DNA from 4 places in the Serratia sp. EC4 genome. Region 3 is predicted to be linked to each of the others. Evidence: predicted binding sites of a transcription regulator. Region 3 holds the regulator's gene; each other region holds the start of a gene.
The links. The regulator CRP, encoded in region 3, controls carbon source genes, mostly activating them, when cyclic AMP is high. The targets are predictions, from matches to a motif close to ATGTGANNNNNNTCACAT.
Positions count from the first base shown of each region.

Region 1: msrB (peptide-methionine (R)-S-oxide reductase MsrB) is a predicted target of CRP. The motif match lies at 1,851-1,868, and genes of this name have one in related genera.
Region 2: deoC (deoxyribose-phosphate aldolase) is a predicted target of CRP. The motif match lies at 2,392-2,409, and genes of this name have one in related genera.
Region 4: aaeR (HTH-type transcriptional activator AaeR) is a predicted target of CRP. The motif match lies at 2,079-2,096, and genes of this name have one in related genera.

Region 1 covers NZ_JBNIDE010000001.1:541,652-545,846, forward strand. The annotation lists gene chiD (chitinase ChiD) at 1-932, shown strand, start outside; gene ACP39K_RS02480 (YeaC family protein) at 978-1,250, opposite strand; gene msrB (peptide-methionine (R)-S-oxide reductase MsrB) at 1,314-1,727, opposite strand; gene gapA (glyceraldehyde-3-phosphate dehydrogenase) at 2,076-3,071, shown strand; gene ACP39K_RS02495 (D-hexose-6-phosphate mutarotase) at 3,278-4,153, shown strand.
Region 2 covers NZ_JBNIDE010000003.1:610,529-614,723, reverse strand. The annotation lists gene deoR (DNA-binding transcriptional repressor DeoR) at 753-1,517, opposite strand; gene deoC (deoxyribose-phosphate aldolase) at 1,669-2,349, opposite strand; gene ACP39K_RS13205 (aldose epimerase family protein) at 2,569-3,402, shown strand; gene ybjG (undecaprenyl-diphosphate phosphatase) at 3,439-4,044, opposite strand; gene ACP39K_RS13195 (phosphatase PAP2 family protein) at 4,050-4,195, opposite strand, start outside.
Region 3 covers NZ_JBNIDE010000007.1:189,773-193,967, forward strand. The annotation lists gene ACP39K_RS18960 (YccS/YhfK family putative transporter) at 1-1,891, opposite strand, end outside; gene crp (cAMP-activated global transcriptional regulator CRP) at 1,942-2,574, opposite strand; gene ACP39K_RS18970 (OsmC family protein) at 2,957-3,364, shown strand; gene ACP39K_RS18975 (phosphoribulokinase) at 3,403-4,195, opposite strand, start outside.
Region 4 covers NZ_JBNIDE010000008.1:76,493-80,687, reverse strand. The annotation lists gene uriH (uridine-preferring nucleoside hydrolase UriH) at 1-335, opposite strand, end outside; gene ACP39K_RS19540 (zinc ribbon domain-containing protein) at 543-818, shown strand; gene ACP39K_RS19535 (hypothetical protein) at 815-1,159, shown strand; gene aaeR (HTH-type transcriptional activator AaeR) at 1,150-2,061, opposite strand; gene aaeX (p-hydroxybenzoic acid efflux pump operon protein AaeX) at 2,376-2,579, shown strand; gene aaeA (p-hydroxybenzoic acid efflux pump subunit AaeA) at 2,587-3,522, shown strand; gene aaeB (p-hydroxybenzoic acid efflux pump subunit AaeB) at 3,522-4,195, shown strand, end outside.

The DNA of each region.
Region 1 (4,195 bases), on a different contig from region 3:
TCGGCGGCTGGGGTGCACGCGGTTTCTCCGGCGCCGCCGCCACCGCGGAAAACCGGGCGATATTCATCCGCTCCGCGCTGCAGGTGATCGCACAGTACCGGCTGGATGGGATCGATCTGGACTGGGAATACCCGGTGAACGGCGCCTGGGGCTTGGTGGAAAGCCAACCGGCAGACCGCGACAACTTCACCCTGCTGCTGAAAGAGCTTCATCAGGCGCTGGGTAAAGGCAAGCTGTTAACCATCGCCGTCGGGGCCAACGTCAAAAGCGCACAGGAATGGGTCGATGTGAAAAATATTGCCCCTTACCTCGACTACATCAACCTGATGACCTACGACATGGCTTACGGCACACAGTACTTCAATGCCAACCTGTACGATTCAACGCGTTGGCCAACCGTGGCGGCCGCCGACCGCTACAGCGCCGATTTCGTGGTAAAGAATTATCTGGCAGCCGGATTGAAACCGGCGCAGATGAACCTGGGTATCGGTTTCTACGGCCGGGTACCGAAACGGGCGACCGAAGCGGGCATCGACTGGGACAAACCGGATGCCGCCAAGCATCCGGTGACGCGGCCTGACTTCAGCGCGCGAGAAATCGCCCTGTTCCGTACGCTGGGATTGGATCTCAGCAAAGACACTTATTTTAAATACCACGATATCGTCAACAAATTGCTCAACGATCCGCAGCAGCGTTTCCGCGAGCACTGGGATGACGATGCCAAAGTGCCATACCTGACGCTGCAATCCGCCGAAGGCAAACCGCTGTTCGCTATCTCCTACGAGAACCCGCGTTCGGTGGCCATCAAGGCCGAGTACATCAAAAGCCAGGGATTGGGCGGTGCGATGTTCTGGGAATACGGCGCGGACGACAACAACCGGCTGGCGCAGCAGTTGGCGGAATCGCTGAACATAAAGGGCGAGAAACGGTAAATCGACGGGGCGATGGCGACATCGCCCCGCTTTAGGGGAGGAGCTTTACTGCGGTTTGAGTTTGACCAGCGGCTCGGCAACGAACTGCTGTTTCAGCTCTTGCTTGCTCTTCATCACGATCTGCCCGTCGGTGCCGATGCTCATGTGCTGCGGATCGACATTGTTCATCGACTGCCACAGCATCACCGCCTGCAGGCTGTTTTCTTTCTGCTCCGGCGTCAGCGCCACGCCATCCGGCCATTTGCCCAGCTCAACCGCCTGTACCAGGCGCTGGTATATCTCGGGCGTCATCGCCGCAATCAGATCTTTCACGTCCATCAGAGCCTTTCTCGCTTACGGATGAATAATTAGCTGAATCGATTTTGTTAGTTAAATTACCACTTAACCGGCCGTTTGGTCGCCATTTTCGCCATCGGTGAAACTCAGCGAGGCGGAGTTGACGCAGTAGCGGTCGCCAGTCGGCTGCGGGCCATCGGGGAAAACGTGCCCCAGGTGCGCGTCGCAGTGGCCGCAGCGGATTTCAACACGATGCATATTATGTGAATTATCATCAAGATAACGGATTGCATCGGCGGAAACCGGCTCATAAAAGCTCGGCCAGCCGCAGCCTGAATCGTATTTGGTTTCGGAATAGAACAGCGGCTGGTTACAGCACAGGCAATGGTACACGCCCTCGCGCTTGTTGTGCAGCAATTTGCCGCTGAACGGCGCTTCGGTGCCACGCTGTTGCGTCACATAACGTTGGATTTCATTCAGTTCCGTGACCGGATGACCGGGGGTTGTCTCTTTAGCCATTTGTGCTTATCTCTGAATGTGGATAATGTCAACGAAAACAATGATTAATAATAACAAAAAATTAACACCGCTGCAGGGGTTTTTGGCCTAAACTGTAGCCCATAAAGGCCACGTCACGATGATATGTGATAACGATCACACATCTTGCGTATGCTGACTTTATACTTGGCGGCTTGTCCCCATATAACGGATGAGGCCGAGCGCAAATGGACTGTGCAATAAGCGTGCAAAACCACCCCTCCGGTTTGACTTGCCGCAAGTATTGACACGATTCCGCTTGACGCTGGGTAAGGTTTTTGTAATTTTACAACCAACCTTTTATTCACTAACAAATAGCTGGTGGAATATATGACTATCAAAGTAGGTATCAACGGTTTTGGCCGTATCGGTCGCATTGTTTTCCGTGCTGCTCAAGAGCGTTCTGACATCGAGATCGTTGCAATCAACGACCTGTTGGACGCAGAGTACATGGCTTACATGCTGAAGTATGACTCTACTCACGGCCGTTTCAACGGTACGGTAGAAGTTAAAGACGGCCACCTGGTTGTTAACGGCAAAACCATCCGTGTTACCGCAGAGAAAGACCCGGCTAACCTGAAGTGGAACGAAGTGGGCGTTGATGTGGTTGCTGAAGCGACCGGTATCTTCCTGACCGACGAAACCGCACGTAAACACATCACCGCCGGCGCTAAAAAAGTGGTTCTGACTGGCCCATCCAAAGATGCGACCCCAATGTTCGTTCGCGGCGCCAACTTTGACAAATATGCCGGCCAGGACATCGTGTCCAACGCCTCTTGCACCACCAACTGCCTGGCGCCACTGGCTAAAGTCATCAACGACAACTTCGGTATCGTTGAAGGCCTGATGACCACCGTTCACGCCACCACCGCGACTCAGAAAACCGTTGATGGCCCGTCTCACAAAGACTGGCGCGGCGGCCGCGGCGCATCCCAGAACATCATCCCTTCTTCTACCGGCGCAGCGAAAGCGGTTGGCGTGGTTCTGCCAGAGCTGAAAGGCAAACTGACCGGCATGGCGTTCCGCGTACCGACGCCTAACGTGTCCGTTGTTGACCTGACCGTGCGTCTGGAAAAACCGGCTACCTACGAAGAAATCAAGAAAGCCATCAAAGACGCCGCTGAAGGCTCTATGAAAGGCGTTCTGGGCTATGTTGAAGACGACGTGGTTTCCACCGATTTCAACGGCGAAGTGCTGACTTCCGTGTTCGATGCCAAAGCCGGTATCGCACTGAACGACAACTTCGTGAAACTGGTTTCCTGGTACGACAACGAAACCGGCTATTCCAACAAGGTTCTGGATCTGATCGCTCACATCTCCAAGTAATGGCATGATGTTAAGCTGATAATGAGGGCGACATTTTTGTCGCCCTTTTTTTACCCGTCATCTTTCGAGTCACCGCGTTGTTGGCTGCACACGCTCACCCCAGCCACTTACTTCGGTAAGCTCCTGAGGGTTCCTGTGCTTGCCGCCTGGCCGTGACCCGAAAGCTATAGGTTTCTTTGTATCTCCGGCAAACAATAGGTCATGAAATGAACGAGAAAATTTTCACCCTGCCCGTTTCCGAACAGATTTCTCCTTATATCAGCCAGCGGCAACTCGATGAGTTGGGCGTGGTTGTGGTGTCGCACCCGAAAGTGCGCGCGGCGGTCGCGCTGCAAGGCGCGCATTTGCTGGCCTGGCAACCTAGCGGGGAGCAGCCGGTGATTTGGCTCAGCAACAATACGCCTTTCGCCAAAGGCAAGGCCATCCGTGGCGGCGTGCCGATCTGCTGGCCGTGGTTCGGCCCGGTGGCGCAACCCTCCCACGGCTTTGCCCGCAACCAGCCCTGGAGTCTGACGGCGCACGATGAAGATGACAACGGCGTCATCCTGACCTTCACGCTGAAAGACAATGAGCAGACCCGCAAACTGTGGCCGCACGCCTTCACGCTGATTGCTCGCTTCAAGCTGGGTGAAGAGTGCGAAATCGAGCTGGAATCGCACGGCGATTATCAAGCCACGGCGGCGCTGCACAGTTACTTCCAGGTCGGCGACATCGATCGGGTCAGCGTGGCGGGTCTGGGCGAGCCTTATATCGACAAGGTGGCAGGCGGCGCAGAGGCGCACCAGACGGGCGAAGTGACCTTCGTCGGCCAAACCGACCGCGTCTATACCCGCCCGGAAGCTTTCAGCCAGATCCGCGATCCGGCGCTCGCTCGCACCATCGAGGTTCACCACCATCATATGAGCGACGTCATCGCCTGGAACCCCGGCGTGGAACTCTCCTGCAGCATGGGGGATATGCCGAACGACGGTTACAAGACCATGGTCTGCATCGAGACAGGGCGCGTCAGCAAACCGCTGGTCGCTGCCGGCGAGCAACCCGCCCGTTTGGGAGTCACCTTCCGCAGCCGTAAGAAGGCCTGAGGAACCGTGCGCGGAAGCGCACCACTGATGTGCAAAAGGGGC
Region 2 (4,195 bases), on a different contig from region 3:
CAGGTCATTGCCTGTCGATTTTTGTTGGCGGCAAGATAACGATTTACAGTAGAAACAACCGTGATCCTGCTCTCAAATGCGTAATATGTGCAGTTATCTGCTTTTTCATCGATTTTTCGCGCATTTGTTGCACATTTGTGTAAGATTTTGTGCTGAGAACGCTCTCATAAAAATTTCTGCGATTATGTGGCTTGTACAATAATTAGCCGGATAAAGCGCTGTGCCCAGCAGCAAGCCGAGCAATATATTTTATGCGTGGTTTTGGATCTAGCTAAAAACCCGGATTAAGCAGTTTTAGTGATGTGGATCACATTGTGTTTTTAAGGTAAATTGAATTTATCTTTTTGTTTTTAATGATTTTTATTTAAAATTCACCGCTAGTAACGAAGGGGAATTACTTACGTGGTTAGCGGATAAAAATGCGTAACCATTCATCATATAAATAACAGATACCTAACAGGTATTGGTGAGATTTGCTGCAATCGCGTAAACCGCCGTTTATTTAAACTTCCTGGCCTTTGGCACGATTTATCATATAAAAGCCATAAATAGCCGTTAATTCACCCAGCCGACCGCGTGTTTAGCCTGCGAAAAAATAATCACTCGGGTGAGCTGTTGCATTTTATTAACCTGATGTTGCGTGCGGATAAGCGAAAAACGTGAATTGATTGCGCATTATTTGTTCATTTTCCGGTGGGGAAAGAGGGATATCGACGCGGTGCGCCGTCGGTTATGACGGCGCTGAAGGCGAATTAATAGCGGATAGCGATGGCGTTGTCGTTGAAGAACGCCAGGAAGTCGGCGCCCGGCTGGCGATCGGTGATCACCCGATCGAACTGCGTCAGCGGGCCGATGCAGGCCGGCTTGGTTTTGCCGAACTTGCTGTGGTCTGCCACCAGGATCTTTTGCTGCGCCATCGCCATGGCGCGATGCTTCATCTCCAGCTCGTCGAAGTTGAAGCAGGTGGCGCCGTGCTGCAGGCTGAGGCCGGCGGCGGAGATAAAGGCGATGTTCGGGCAGATGTGATCGAGCTCGTTGCGGCCGCCGACGCTGGAAAAGATGTAGTTGTTCGGCTTGAACTCGCCGCCGCACAGAACCACCTTGCAGTTCGGTTTGTCCTGCAGCGCCAGGAAGGTGTTCAGCGAATGACACACGGCGGTGAAAGCCAACTCGTCGGCGATGGCGTCGATGATCGCCGGGGTGGTGGTGCCGCAGTCAAAAAACACCGTGTCGTTTTCATTGATCAGCGGCGCTGCCAGCAGTCCGATGCGCCGTTTCTCCGTGACCTGTTTGGCTTTTTGATCGGAAACGAAGTAGTTGGTCACGCCGTTGCTGCGCGGATCGGTCACCACGTAGCCGCCGAGCAACACCACGGCCGCCGGTTCGGCGCTCAGATCGCGGCGAATGGTCATCTCCGAGACCCCCAGCAGCGCGGCGGCTTCTTTCAGGTGGATCTTGTCAGCGCGTTTTAACGCCTGAACTAACCGGTTGATACGTTCTTCGCGCCGCGTTTCCATAGATCCGTCTTCCCACAGGTAATAGAGATAAAAGGCGAGCCGGCATTTCCGACGCTAAACACAACGATGCGGGGCAATATCGGGCCGCATCAGCCGCCCGTATTGTCCCGCATCGGAGTGTATGGCCATGCCCGTCAGGGCGAGCCGACGATCAGTAGCTGCCCGCCGCCGGCTGGGCGCCGGAGACGATGGCGACGCCGGAGCTGGTGCCGATACGCGTGGCGCCGGCTTTGATCATCTTCTCGGCGGTGGCGCGATCGCGCACGGCGCCGGAAGCTTTCACGCCCATTTCGCTGCCCACGGTCTCGCGCATCAGTTTGACGTGCTCTTCCCGAGCGCCGCCGGTGCTGAAGCCGGTGGAGGTTTTCACGAAGGCGACATCGAGTTCGCGACACATTTCACAAACCTGGACGATCTGCGCATCGCTGAGCAGGCAGGTTTCCAATATTACCTTCAACGGGATCGCCGCGCAAACCTCGCGCACGGCGGCGATGTCGGCTTTCACTTCGTCCAGCAGGCCGCTTTTCAACCAGCCGACGTTGATCACCATGTCGATCTCTTGCGCGCCGGCGGCGATCGCCGCTTTGGCTTCAAAGGCTTTGGCGACGGTCAGGCCGGCGCCCAGCGGGAAACCGATCACCGAGCAGACTTTCACGGTGCTTTCCTGCAGCAGCTGGGCCGCCAGCGGCACATAGCCGGAGTTGACACATACCGCATAGAAGTTGTGCTGCTGCGCTTCTTCGCACAGTTTGGCGATCTGCATTTCGGTGGCGTCCATGGCCAGCAGGGTGTGGTCAACATAGCTGGCGTAATCGATGCTTTCGGTGGTCATCGCGGTTCCTTAGTGAAGTTGAGAAAAGAGCATGGATAGGTAATGTGAAAATAATAACATTTCAACATCGATAAACCTAGCGGGATTTGAAAAATGTCGACGAGATCATAGTTACTTCACTGTTATCTGTATAACTTAGGGGTGGATTATTTGTTATTTTAATAACATTTTCAGTGGCTGCTCGCGGCCTGCACGGGCGAAACGTCGAGGGGAAAAAAGATGGAGATCAACATCGATCTGGCTCCTGAAGCTTTCGGGACGCATCGGCAGGAACTGTTCCGCAACGCGGATTTCGCGGTGAGCGCGCATCGCTGCGCAGAACGCGGGCTGATGCTGACGCTGGCGAATCGCCGTGGCGCGCTGAGGGTTTTACCGTATCAGGGTCTCGCGATCTGGGACGCCGAGTTTGACGGTCATTCGCTGAAATCGGGCCGCCGCAGTGCGCGGGGCGCCGGAAGAAAGCGCGCTGACGACGCCGCGTTCTGTCCCGCCTGGCCGGGTCACGACGGCGCGCCGATCCAGATGCAACGCGTGTGGCTGCAGCTGGCGGGCGATGAGCTGACGTTGCACGGTGAAGGCGAGCGGTTGGGCGAGCGTTGGCGCATCGGCCCGGCGCTGCGTCTGGCGGCCCAGAGCGCGCAGTTCGCCATAGAGATGAAGATTACCAACCTGGGCGAGCGGCCGCAGCCGCTGCGCTATGTTTGCCGCCTCAACTATGATTGCATTCCCGACGCGGTATTCCGCCAGAACCTGCCGACGCCGGCTTTGTCAGGGGATACGATCGGGCAGGAACTGCTGTGCTCCGACGATCTGACGCGCTACGTGGATCAGGCCGAGTTCTTTATGCTGGCGCCGCAAGGCCGGCGCTATGTGACGCGTTTTGCCACCGGGCAATTCAACTATGGCCTGCGGCGCATCGCTGTCCAGGGCAACAGGCGGCTGCTGGCTTTTATCCAGCCGGCGAACTGCCGCCCGAATGCGCCAGAGGGTGAGGGGGTGATGCTGGGAGCGGGAAAAACGCGGGCGTTTTGCGTGACCACCGGCGTGGTGTGAAAGCAGGGGCGGTAACGCCCCTGTCATGTTATGCGGTTATTCTTTCACCCAGCCGCGGCGAATGGCGAAGGCAAACAGGAAGCGATACAGACGCGACAGCTTGTCGGCGAGGACATCACCGAACAGATTCCATACCAGCTGAGCGAACAGGCAGCCGACCAGGCCGAGCAGGAAACCGCCGACCATATCCAGCGGCCAGTGCACGCCGAGGTAAACGCGTGACCAGGCGATGCCGACGGCGACAATCATCAGCAGCGCGCCGGACCAGACCCGGTGCCAGAACAGGAACGCCAGTGCAAAGGTAAAGATGGCGGTGCCGTGATCGCTGGGGAACGAGCTGTCCGGCGCGTGCGCCAGGAAGGTATAACCCACGCCGGCGACGAACGGACGCTCATGCGGCAGCAGCGCGCCGATAGCGGAGGCGGCAAGCATGGCGAACAGCAGCGCGATCGTGGTTTTCGCCACCACTTCGCGCTGTGAAACCAGCTGGCTTCGCGGCCCCCACAGCCACAGGCCGACGATCAGCAGCGGCACGATAATGATAAGATCGCGCGCCAAAAAGGTGGCGAAATCGATCATCCATTCGGGAGATGCCGGGGTCGCATTGATCCAGGCGAAAAGAACATGGTTTAACTGCTCCATAACCGTTACCTCATCTTGCGGCGCCAATAGCCGCTAATCATCCAATAAATAGCCAACTGGCTTAACCAAACCCACCAACCCGCCCACAGGTTATGGGTAAGAAAATGTGCGCCGCGCATGATCTGACCAAAGCCCATCAACATGCCGAGCG
Region 3 (4,195 bases):
GGCCGTCGTATTCCAACCGCTGCTGACAGCTTTGCAGCGCGATTTCACAGGTTTGTAGATAGGCTTCCGCCAGTTTCGGCGTCAGCATGTAGTGCTCGCGCGCCAGAATGGTCATGGCGTTCAGGTGTTCGACGATGAACTGGCTGTGAGTGACCCACAGCCGCATGTCCGCCAGATAATTCGACGCGAACCCCGGTTCCTGCATCGCCTGATTGAGCGAGGTGAACAGCGCGTTGTGCGCCTGGTTGACCTGCATGCGGGTATAGGCCAATGCGGTGGCGTCCGGTTCCGGTTGCTTCAGCATCAGCCGCAGCGCGGTTTGATCGTGTTCCAGCGCCTGATGGGCATTCTTGCGCAGCAGCCCGCTTTGCCACTGCGGCCACAGCCAAATGGTGCCGCCGAACGCCAGCACGCAGCCTATCAGCGTATCGATCAGGCGCGGTACCAGAAAATGCGAGCCGTTCAGCGCCAGCAGCTGCAGGGTGTAAACCGCCGTGACCGTAAAGCCAATCACCGACAGCCCGTAGTTCTTGCGCGAAACCAGGTAGGCCAGCAGGGTGATCACCAGCATGATGCTCAGCGTTTCTCCCTCCGGCAGCTGCAGCTGCAGCAGCCCGGCCGCCAGCAACAGTCCGGCAATCGTGCCCAGCGCACGGTGCTGAATACGCACCCGGGTGGCGTTATACCCGTTTTGGCTCACCAGCATGATGGTGAGCAGGATCCAGTATGGCTTCGGCAGGTTGAAGACCGCACCCAGGCTGCTGCCGACCGCCAGCGTCACCCCCAGCCGCGCGGCGTTGCGCAGGGCGGTGGATTTGAACGACAGATAGCTGGCCAGCGCCGGCCAAAACGGCAGGCGGTGCTGGCCGGGCATCAGGTCGCGGCGGTACAGCGGATGCTGGGTGCGCAGCAGGCGGGCGATGCGGCTGAAGTGGTAATAACAAAACTGGCCGACCGGGTTATCGGGATGCTGCGCCGCCATTTTTTCCAGCGCCGCCAGTTCGTGGCTCATGGAGAAGCGCTTCGAATGCTGATGGTAGAGGATATCGTGCGCCACCACGCGCAGCCGGCCGGCGATCACCAGTGCATTGCGGCGAATGATCGCTTCGGCCTGGCTCTGCTCCACCAGTTTTTGCACTTCCTCCGGCAAATGCAGGCTGACGGTGATGTGCTCCTGCAGATCCATCGCCACCTGAAAGGCGCGCTGCAGGCGCTTTTGTTCGAGGTTGTTGGCGTGCGGCAGGAAATTGAGCTGTTGGTACAAAAGGCTGATCAGATCCATCACCTTTTGCTGGCGCACCAGCAGCGGCGGCAGCGCGGTTTGCGGATCGGTGTGCTGGGTCAGAAGTGAGTATTTGGCTTCGAAATAGTCCGCCAGCTCCAGGTAGAGCTGGCTCAGCGTCTCGCGCATCGGCTGCTCTTTCCACAGCTTGAACCAGAACCAGGTGAATAAGCCGTACCAGACGGTGCCGATCGCGTACAGCAGCGGCGCCTGCCAGAGAGGCACCGTGCCGGCCGTGCTGAGAGCGAAAATGGCGGCCACCAGCGCCGCCGGCAATAGCCGGGCGTGCAGCGGGCTGATTTCACCGGTGACGCCGAGCAGCAGCGCCAGGCCCAGCATCAGCGCCGGCAGCGGTACGTGCCACAGCAGCGCCTGTTGCAACAGCACGCTGCTGAAGGCGAACAGCGAGCCGCCGACGATCAGCCGTTTAAAGAAGCGCTTATGCGGCGTGTCCAGACCGGCGATATTGCAGCAGGCGGGCACCAGAGAGAACATCAGGCCGAGCTGCAGCTGGCCTATCAGCAGGCCGAACAGCACCGGCAGGCACAACACCAGCGTTTGTCGCAGTGCGTAGTTGATTTCCGGGTGGTAGATCAGGCGGCGCCACATGGCAGAGAGCAGATAAAAAAACGGCGCAGATTGCGCCGTTTCTTCGGAGATTAACGGGTGCCGTAGACGACAATGGTTTTGCCGTGGGCGGAAATCAGGTTTTGATCTTCCAGCATTTTCAGAATACGGCCAACGGTTTCACGCGAGCAGCCGACGATCTGGCCGATCTCCTGACGGGTGATCTTGATCTGCATGCCGTCCGGGTGAGTCATGGCGTCGGGTTGCTTCGCCAGATTCAGCAGGGTTTGCGCGATGCGGCCGGTCACGTCCAGGAAGGCGAGGTTGCCCACTTTTTCGGAGGTGACCTGCAGGCGGCTCGCCATTTGGGCGGACAGACGCATCAGGATGTCCGGGTTCACCTGGATCAGTTGGCGGAATTTCTTGTAGGAAATTTCGGCCACTTCACAGGCGGTTTTCGCGCGAACCCAGGCGCTGCGCTCCTGGCCTTCTTCGAACAATCCGAGCTCGCCGATGAAATCCCCCTGGTTGAGGTAGGACAGGATCATCTCTTTACCTTCTTCATCCTTGATCAGCACCGCGACGGAGCCTTTCACGATGTAGTAAAGCGTTTCGGCCTTTTCACCTTGGTGAATCAGCGTACTCTTCGATGGATATTTGTGGATATGGCAATGAGACAGGAACCATTCGAGAGTAGGGTCTGTTTGCGGTTTGCCGAGAACCATTCGCTGTTATCCTCTGTTGTTATCGCTGCCTTGTGTCACAGGGGTCAGAGTTCCCTGTAAAACCCGCCTGTAGCCGCAGTCATGAGCGAGGGCTACCGGCAAGTTTTGAGGCGTGTCATAAAAATACGCTGTCGCTCTAGCATATTAACTTGCCGTAAGCGCTGCAAGCTACATTCTGTTAACATACCGGTAAAGGAGCCTTTCTCTGGGCGTTTCCCTGAAATACAGTGTCCCGGAAAGATTTATTGCGGCTCTGTTTGTAGCACAGAGTAAGGCGGGTGTCTCGTGTTGTCTCGCTTCAGCATGATTAGCATCAGGTTACGTTGCCTGTTTCTATGCGAAAGCGTACTCTGATTTTAAGAAATCAACCGGAGTGACCAGAATGCAGGCAAGAGTTAAATGGGTGGAAGGGTTAACGTTTTTGGGTGAATCGGCCTCCGGCCATCAGGTGCTGATGGACGGCAACGCCGGTGATAAAGCGCCCAGCCCGATGGAGATGGTGCTGATGTCGGTGGGCGGCTGCAGCGCGATCGACGTGGTCTCCATCCTGCAAAAAGGGCGCAACGACGTGCGCGACTGCGAGGTGAAGCTGACCTCCGAGCGCCGCGAAGAAGCCCCGCGCTTGTTCACCCATATCAACCTGCACTTCATCGTTACCGGCCAGGATCTGACCGACAAAATCGTCGAGCGAGCGGTGAACCTGTCGGCGGAGAAGTACTGCTCGGTGGCGCTGATGCTCAACAAGGCCGCCACGGTGACCCACAGCTTCGAGATCCGCCAGCCGGCGTAATCGAGACGGAGCGCGGCTCGGCGCCGCGCTCAACGCGCTTATTCGATTTTCTTGCCTTCCAGCAGCCGCTGCACCAGCGGCGCCATGATCAGCTCCATCGCCAGCCCCATTTTGCCGCCCGGCACCACTAACGTATTGATGTGCGAGATAAACGAGCCCTGCAGCATCGCCAGCAAGTAGGGGAAGTCGATCTGGTCCAGGCCGCGGAAGTGGATCACCACGAAGCTTTCATCCAGTGAGGGAATGGCCTTGGCGGCGAACGGGTTGGAGGTGTCCACCGTCGGCACGCGCTGGAAGTTGATGTGGGTGCGCGAGAATTGCGGCGTAATGTAGTTGATGTAGTCTTCCATCGAGCGCACCACCGAATCCATCACCGCTTCGCGGGAGTGGCCGCGTTCGCCGGTATCGCGGATCAGCTTCTGGATCCACTCCAGGTTGACGATCGGCACCACGCCGACCAGCAGATCGACGTGTTTGGCCACGTCATGGTGCTCGGTGACCACGCCGCCGTGCAGCCCCTCGTAGAACAGCACGTCGGTCGGCGCCGGCAGCGGCTCCCACGGGGTGAAGGTGCCCGGCACCTGATTGTAGGGCACCGCTTCGTCGTAGGTGTGCAGGTACTTGCGCGAACGGCCGGTGCCGTTTTTACCGTACTCGATAAAGCTCTGCTGCAGCAGGCCGAAGTCGTTGGCCTCGGGGCCGAAATAGCTGATGTGTCTGCCCAGATCGCGCGCCTTGCGGATCGCCGCGTCCATTTCCGGCCGGGTATAGCGGTGGAAGCTGTCGCCCTCCAGCTCGGCGGCGCGAATGTTGAGCTGCTGGAAGATTTTG
Region 4 (4,195 bases), on a different contig from region 3:
ATCACGGTCTCGATGATCAGGTCTACCGCATGGCGTGAGTCCAACTGCAGGTGGGGTGCCGGCAGCACCGGGCCATCGAGGCCTGAGTCGCCGTGAATGTCGGGCGCCACTTCGATATTGCGCACCAGCGGGCGCGGGCAGCCGGCGGCGAAGGGGACGCCGGTGATATTGGCGATGCGGGCCACCGCCAGGGCGTTGCGCGTCACTTTGTCCAGCGTCTGGTTACCCACCACGGTGGTGACCGCCAGCAGGTCGATCTGCGGATTGCCCCAGGCCAGCAACAGAGCGATGGCGTCGTCATGCCCCGGGTCACAGTCCAGTATGATTTTTTTCATGGTTATTCCTGATGCAGGGAGAGGTTTCCGCAGCATAACGCAGCGCGGCGGCGTGGGATAATGCCGATGGTGCTTTTGTTAACGGCATCAAAGCCTTGCCACTTTTACGATGTAATGAAACGTAAATCCTGCTCGCCGGGCTTTACCCTGGAGTTTACTCCAGGGTTTACAGTGAGGTTCAGCGTCAATGCACAGAGGAGAGGCGGGATGAGCTTACTGAAACGGTTGTTGGGGCAAGGCGGTATTAACGGCGGTCATCAGCGCGCGGGCCACGGCGGCGGGCATCATGGCAACCGCTATAATCAGCATGGCGAGCCGGGGCCGCTGTGCCCGGAATGCCGGGCTGTGAATAAATCGGGCGCGCGTTATTGCCACCGCTGCGGTCAGCCGTTTGCCGCGGTGAGCGCCACCTGCGGCCAGTGCGCCGCGCCGTTGCCGTCGGGTAGCCGCTTTTGTCCGCAGTGCGGCGGCGGTGTGCCGTGAACCGGGGCGGTTGGACACTCGCGCTGCTGCTGGGCGCCATGGCGCTATGGACGCTGCTGGCCTGGGGCGTAGCCGGGGTGCTGGCCTGGCTCCCGGCGTTGGCGGAGGCAGCCGGGAATGCATCGTTGCCGGTGAACGGTGCGCTGAGCCTGGTGCCGCAGGCGGTGCTGGACGCCTGGCTGCCGTGGCTGAAACAGCTGGGCAGCGGGCTGGCGAGCTATTTTCCTGCGCTGCTGACCTGGGCGGGCTACGCCATCTGGCTGCTGTGGGGCTTCGGCATGGTGGCGCTGACGCTGCTGGCCGCGCTGGCGCGACGCTATTTGAGCGCTGCTCAGCGATAGCCCTGATAGACCGCCGCTACGCGTTCGAAATAGTCGGTTAAATAATTGATGCACACCTGCACCTTCAGCGGCAGTTTGTCCTTCTCGGTATAGAGCGCGTAGATCGGCCGTGGATCCGAATGGTAGCTTTTGAACAGGATCTCGATCTCGCCGCGTTTGATCTCTTCGATCACCCACATCAGCGGGGCGTAGGCGATGCCGGCGCCGTTTTTCAGCCAACGGATCATGGTGGAGGAGTCGTTGGTGACGAAGCGCCCCTGCGGGGAAATGCGCGTGGTGATGCCTTCCGGCGACATCAGTTCGAATTCGCTGTCGGGCCGCACGCTGTACTCCAGCCAGGAGAAGTTGACCATGTCGCTCGGCTTCTGCGGCGTGCCGTGCTGGATCAGGTAGCTTTTGGCGGCGCACACCACCATCGGCATCTGCCCCAGGCGGCGAGAGAACAGGCTGGAGTCCTGCAGCGCTCCTGTGCGGATCACCAGATCCAGCCCGTCGGTGATCAGATCCGGCGCCGGAATGCCGGTTACCAGGTTGACCGTCAGGCCCGGGTACTCTTTCATCATCTCGGCGGTCATGTTCGCCAGCACGTTTTGCGCCATGGTGGATGAGCTGCCGATGCGCAGCGTGCCGGCGGGCGTATTGTTAAACGCATACAGCTGTTCATGCACTTCGCTGACTTCCTGCAGCATGCGTCGGCAGCCCTGATAGTAGATTTTGCCAGCCTCGGTCAGGCCGATGCTGCGCGTGCTGCGGTTCAACAGCTTGACCTGCAGCTCATTTTCCAGTTTCGAGACGGTTTGGCTGATCGATGAAACGCTCATGCCGAGTTGGCGCGCGGCCGCGGTAAACGACCCGAACTCAACCACTTTGGCGAATACCGACATCCGTTTTAATCTTTCCATTATTCACTCTGGCTTAAAAGTGATTTAGATCACAGATTGTTGATGCCTTGATAGTAAGCAGGCTAATATAACGTGGTCGGGTGAATAGACCTTACCAACGTGCGAGAGCGATCGGCGACGTAATCCTGCCGCTCCTCCGGCACCCTCGCAATCCCTGTCGTGGACGTCTGCCCCAAAGTTTAACCTTTTTTCGGGTTCGTGACCTGGACAAGCTGTCTGGTCAAGATTTGTGGCGCGCGCACGCTAAAATGTAAAGAGAATGTGAATGGCGAGATGTGTCTTTCCCCGGCGCAGTGAACAATAAGGAAAAAGTGATGAGTTTGCTTCCGGTTATGGTCATCTTCGGACTGTCGTTTCCGCCGGTGTTTTTCGAGCTGCTGGTGTCGCTGGCGCTGTTTTTTCTCTTGCGCCGCCTGCTGCAGCCGACGGGGATTTACGATTTTGTCTGGCATCCGGCGCTGTTTAACACTGCGCTGTATTGCTGCTTGTTTTATCTGATTTCATGTCTTTTTGTTTGAGGTCGCTGTGAAAAATTTTTCGATAAAAATAACCCGAATCGCGATCACTTTGATTCTTGTGCTGTTGGGCATCGCCGCGATATTCAAGGCCTGGGTGTTCTACACCGAGTCGCCGTGGACGCGTGATGCCAAGTTTACCGCCGATGTGGTGGCGATCGCGCCGGACGTCAGCGGCCTGCTGACCGACGTGCCGGTGGTGGATAACCAACTGGTGAAGAAAGGCCAGGTGCTGTTCGTGGTCGATCGGCCGCGTTATGAGCAGGCGTTGGCGGAAGCCGGCGCCGATGTCGCCTACTATCAAGCGTTGGCGGCGGAAAAACGGCGCGAGGCCGGCCGCCGCGTGAAGCTGGGCGTGCAGGCGATGTCGCAGGAAGAGATTGACCAGTCGAACAACTCGCTGCAGACCGTGCAGCACCAGCTGGCGAAGGCCGTGGCGGCGCGCGAGCTGGCGCAGCTGGATCTGGAACGCACCACGGTGCGGGCTCCGGCCGATGGCTGGATCACCAACCTCAATGTCCATGCCGGCGAATACATCACCCGCGGCTCGGTGGCGGTGGCGCTGGTGAAGAAAGATTCCTTCTACATCCTGGCGTACCTGGAAGAAACCAAGCTGAATGGCCTGAATAAGGGCGATCGCGCGGAGATCACTCCGCTCGGCAGCAACCGCATCATGCACGGCACCGTCGACAGCGTGGCGGCGGCGGTGAACAACAGCAGCAGCACGGTGAACAACAAAGGGTTGGCCTCGATCGACAGCAACCTGGAGTGGGTGCGCCTGGCGCAGCGCGTGCCGGTGAAGATCCTGCTGGACGCCAAGGACCAACAGCATCCGTACCCGGCCGGCACCACCGCCACCGTGGTGATCGTCGGCAAGAACGATCGCAATGCCGACAGCGGCTCGCCTTTTGTGCGCCTGATGCACCGGCTGCGTGAGTTCGGCTAATGAGCAGCCCAACCTTTATCCGGCTGAGATTCGCCTTCAAACTCAGCTTCGCGATTGTGTTTGCGCTGTTCGTCGGCTTCCATCTCAATCTGGAAACCCCGCGCTGGTCGGCGATGACCGCCGCCATCGTCGCCGCCGGTCCGGCCTTTGCCGCCGGCGGCGAACCCTTCTCCGGCGCCATCCGCCACCGCGGCTGGCTGCGTATCATCGGCACCTTTATCGGCTGCTTCGTCGGCCTGATCATTATCATCACCACCGCCCGCGCGCCGGTGGTGATGCTGCTGCTGTGCTGCATCTGGGCCGGTTTCTGCACCTGGCTTTCTTCGCTCATCAAGGTGGAGAACTCCTATGCCTGGGGGCTGGCCGGGTATACCGCGCTGATCATCATCGTGACGGTCGCCACCAGCGAGTCTCATCTGCTGGAAGCGCCGCAGTTCGCCATCGAGCGTTGCAGCGAGATCGTGCTGGGGATCGTCAGCGCCGTGTTGGCGGATCTGTTGTTCTCGCCGCGTTCGATCAAACAGGACATCGATCGGGCGGTGGATCAGCTGCTGGTGGCTCAATACCGCCTGATGCAGATGTGCATCAGCAACGCCGACAAAGAGGATATCGACCGCGCCTGGAGCAATCTGGTGAAGAGCACCACGGCGCTGGACGGCATGCGCAACAATCT